Regions from separate parts of the Thermobacillus sp. genome, predicted to be linked through region 2. Evidence: predicted binding sites of a transcription regulator. Region 2 holds the regulator's gene; the other holds the start of a gene.
The links. Region 2 encodes Rex, which represses fermentation and respiration genes when NADH is low (regulators of the CRP and FNR family bind a similar motif). Its sites were predicted from a motif close to TTGTGAAATATTTCACAA; they were not measured.
Positions count from the first base shown of each region.

Region 1: the regulator Rex is predicted to act here: its motif matches at 840-857, upstream of C6W55_RS01370 (DUF2249 domain-containing protein).

Region 1 covers NZ_QEWA01000021.1:3,318-5,518, reverse strand. The annotation lists gene xylA (xylose isomerase) at 1-650, opposite strand, end outside; gene C6W55_RS01370 (DUF2249 domain-containing protein) at 923-1,342, shown strand; gene C6W55_RS01365 (DUF2249 domain-containing protein) at 1,264-1,866, shown strand; gene C6W55_RS01360 (heme-copper oxidase family protein) at 1,880-2,201, shown strand, end outside.
Region 2 covers NZ_QEWA01000033.1:185,495-187,695, reverse strand. The annotation lists gene dinG (ATP-dependent DNA helicase DinG) at 1-1,002, shown strand, start outside; gene C6W55_RS06970 (redox-sensing transcriptional repressor Rex) at 1,002-1,661, shown strand; gene C6W55_RS06965 (amidohydrolase) at 1,639-2,201, shown strand, end outside.

The sequences.
Region 1 (2,201 bases), on a different contig from region 2:
TATTCGATAGCCATATGATAGAAGCGCGCCAGGTTGTCCAGCTCGAGCGCCATGTCGGTGTTCAGCAGCGTCTCGTAGCCTTCGCGGCCGCCCCAGAACACGTAGTTCTCCGCCCCGAGCTCCTTGCCGACTTCAAGCATCTTCTTCACTTGCGCGGCTGCATGCGCGTAGACATCGGCATTGCAGGTCGTCGCCGCGCCGAACACGTAGCGCGGATTCGTGAACATGTTCGCCGTGTTCCAGAGCAGCTTCTTGCCCGTCGACTTCTGGAATTCCTTCAGCATGGCGACAATGGTGTCGAGGTTCTTGTGCGTCTCCTGCAGCGTGTCGCCTTCCGGCGCGATGTCGACGTCATGGAAGCAGTAGTAGTCGATGCCCGTTTTCTCCAGGAATTCGAAGTTCGCTTCGACGCGCGCCTTCGCCCGGTCCATGCCGTCAAACTTGTCCCAGCTGCGGATCGCCGTGCCGACGCCGAACGGATCCGCGCCGGTGCCCGTGAACGTGTGCCAGTACGCGACGGCGAAGCGGAGATGCTCCTCCATCGTCTTGCCGAGCACCTTCTCCTGCGGGTTGTAATGTTTGTACGCGAAGGGGTTGTCCGAGCCTTTGCCCTCGAACTGGATCTTGCCGACGTTCTCGAAATAAGCCATTGCCGACTGACGCCTCCTTGAATTGGTAATCGATGCAAATAAGTGCGGTTGTAAACGCTTCGATTATTATTATAGCTTCCCCGACTTTGTTTGTCTATTAAACAAACTAAGAATTTTATAAAAAGATTTGTGTTGCCATGCGCCGCTGCCATCCCCGGTCCGGCCGGAAAATATGCCAAAAATATGGATTTGTGACACGTCTCACAAAGTTGATCTCCCCCTTCTCCTATAATCAAAGCGCAAACCAAACTTCTGTTCGGGAGGAATGCACAATGGGACAATTTGCCGCGACGGTCAACGCCACGGAATATCCGCCGCATCTGAAGCACAGGGTCATCTTTGAAACGTTCGGCAAGCTGGCGCCGTCCGAAGCGATGCTGCTGATCAACAACCATGATCCCGTGCCGCTCCGCTTCCAGTTCGAAGCGATGTACCCCGGCCAGAAGCTGACCGAGATGGCAAACGTCGAAATCGTCGATGACAGAACGATCCGGATCAAAGCGTCCCTGGAGGACGCCTTCTTCCATGTCGCTGTACGGCAGGATGGCGGCGTTGTACGAAGAAGCGAAGAAGCGGGTATTCGTATGATTTTACGCGCGGGAGGTGGATCGGGATGGACCGCAAGGACGCCAAAGTCGTCGAGCTTGACGTCAGACCGATGCTGGAGAAGAAGCTGGAACCGTTCCAACTGATCATGGACACCGTCAAAAAGCTCGGCAAAGACGACATCTTAAAGGTTCATGCCACATTCCGGCCGACTCCCCTGTTCGGGGTCATGAAATTGAAAGGCTATGCCGGCAAAGCGGAACAGGTCGACAAGCAGCATTGGATCGCCACCTTCGTTCACAAGAGGAACAAGCACTGGCTGGACGCCGGAATTTCGGCCGAAGCGGCGGAAGACGCGGGACAGGAAGTCTCGGACGGCCTCTCGCGGGAGGACGGCCTCTCGCGGGAGGACAACCTCTCGGGAGAGGGTAGCCTGCCGCGGGAGGACGGTCCCGCCGTCATCGAACTGGACAACCGCGGGCTCGAACCGCCGCAGCCGATGGTCCGCACGCTGAACGCGCTCGTCCGGTGCCGCCCGGGCGATGAAGTCGTCATTCACAATGACCGGGTGCCCGTGTTTCTCCTCGAGGAGTTGAACCGTCTCGGCTATCCGTACGAGATCGAGGAGCAGCCGGACGGATCGGCGATCGTGAAAATCCGGAAAACGTAAGGAGGCAACCGCCGTGTCCCGTCTCCCCTTCCTGTTCATCGTCTCGGGGATGGCCGGTTTCGTGCTCTTCCACGCTGCGTCCTTGCTGTCGTTCTTCGGCTGGCTCGGAGACGGCGTGCGCGGACCTGCCGGGTGGTTCCACGCCCATCTGTTCGTGCTCGGCTGGGCGACCATGCTGGCCATGGGCGCGGTCTATCAGTTGATCAGCGTCATTCTGCAATCGAACATTTACAGCGAACGGCTCGGCTATGTCCAGTACGCGATGTTCACCATCGGCCTCGCCGGATTGCTGTACGGCTTCATTCGCGGGGAAATTTACTGGATTGCGGCCTTCG
Region 2 (2,201 bases):
GCGGGCCGGGTGAAGGATCTGGCGCGCGTCCGCGACGATCTGCACGGTTTCGTCAAGCTGGAGGAAGGCGGGACCGTTTACTGGCTGGAGGCAAACGCGTTCTCCAAGTCGCGGTCGGTGCATCTTTATGCCGTGCCCGCCGATGTCAGCGGACTGCTCAAACAATACTTCTTCGATTCGAAGCGGAGTGTCATCCTGACCTCGGCCACGCTCAGCGTGCACAAATCGTTCGAGTACGCGACCGAACAACTCGGGCTGTCCGGATTCGAAGCGGACGGACGGCTCGCGACCGTCCAGCTGCCGTCGCCGTTCAATTACCGCGACCAGGCGCTGGTCGTCATCCCGCGCAACCTCCCGCCGATCAAGGGGGCGTCGGCGGATCCGGCGTTCCTTGCCGCGCTCGTCGAATCGCTGGCCGACGTGGCGCGCGAGACATCAGGCAGGATGCTCGTCCTGTTCACGTCCTACCGGATGCTGAAGCAGGTGTATGAGCCGCTGAAAGAGCGGCTTGCCGAAGCGGGAATCGCCGTCATCGGCCAGGGCATCGACGGCGGCGGCAGGACGAAGCTTGTCCGCCGGTTCCGGCAGCAGCAGGCCTCGGTGCTGCTCGGCACGAGCAGTTTCTGGGAAGGCGTCGATCTGCCGGGCGACGCGCTGACATGTCTCGCCATCGTTCGGCTGCCGTTTACGCCGCCGAACCATCCGCTGCTCGAAGCGAAATCGGAACAGCTGGCGGCGGAGAAGAAGAACCCGTTCATGAAACTGTCGATTCCGCAGGCGGTCATCCGCTTCAAGCAAGGCTTCGGCCGCCTCGTCCGCACGGCGAAGGACAAGGGAATCGTCATCCTGTACGACACGCGCGTCATTGAAACGAGCTACGGCAAATATTTTCTGTACTCGCTGCCGGGCCCCAAGATCGAGACGATGCACATCGAACAGATTGTGCCGCGCATTCGGGAGTGGCTGAGTGAAACCGGGACGACGCAGGGAGGATCCGCGTGATGAAGCAGCAGACGAAAATATCCGAGGCGGTCGTGCGCAGACTGCCGCTCTATCTTCAGGCGCTCAACGAGCTTTCGCGCGGCGAGGTGCAGACCGTCTCGTCGCAGGCGCTCGGCCGCAAGCTCGACCTCAACCCCGCGCAGATCCGCAAGGATCTGGCGTACTTCGGCGAATTCGGCCGCAAGGGCATCGGCTACGACGTCTCCTACCTGATCAGCAAGATCCGGCACATCCTGAAACTGGACAGGGGAATCAATGTCGCGCTGGTCGGCGCGGGCAATCTTGGCCAGGCGCTCTGCAACTACAACCGGTACAGCCGCGACAACATGAAGATCGTCGCAGTGTTCGACGACCATCCCGACAAGATCGGAATGCAGATCAACACGATGCGTGTGCAGCCGATGGAGGAACTGAAGGCGACGGTCGAAGCGCTGCAAATCCGGATCGGCATCATCACCGTGCCGTCCGCGGCGGCGCAGAAAGTGGCCGACCAGCTGGCGGACGCCGGCATCGAAGGCATTCTGAATTTCGCGCCGGCCATTCTGAAAGTGCCGCCGTCCGTGCGGGTTCATCACGCCGATTTTACGACCGAACTGCTCAGCCTTGCTTATTATTTGGAAAAGGATGCGGATCACGATGACGACAAAGTGGTGGATTGAGGGCGGCACGTTTCTGACCATGGACGACGGCCAGCCGATTGTAAACGGCCATCTGGTCGTGGAAGGCAGCCGGATCGTCTATCTTGCCGAAGCGCATCCCGGCGCGCTGGCCGACGGGGCGGAAAGGATCAGCGGCAGCGGCCTGCTCTTCATGCCGGGGCTGATCAACACGCACGGCCACGCAGCCATGACGCTGCTTCGCGGGTATGCCGACGACATGGTGCTGCAGGACTGGCTGCAGAACAAGATCTGGCCGCTCGAGGCGCGCTTCACGGCGGAAGATGTGCGCGCCGGCGCGGCGCTTGCGGCCGTCGAGATGCTGAAGCGCGGGACGACGGCGTTCGTCGACATGTACGATCATATGGATGAAGTGGCGCAGGTTGTCGAGCAGGCGGGCCTCCGGGGCGTGCTGGCCCGGGGCGTCATCGGCCTGTGCTCCGAGGCGGAGCAGCGCGCCAAGCTCGAGGACGCGATCCGGTTCGCGCGGGATTGGCACGGCAAGGCGGACGGCCGCATCCGCGTCATGATGTCGCCTCACGC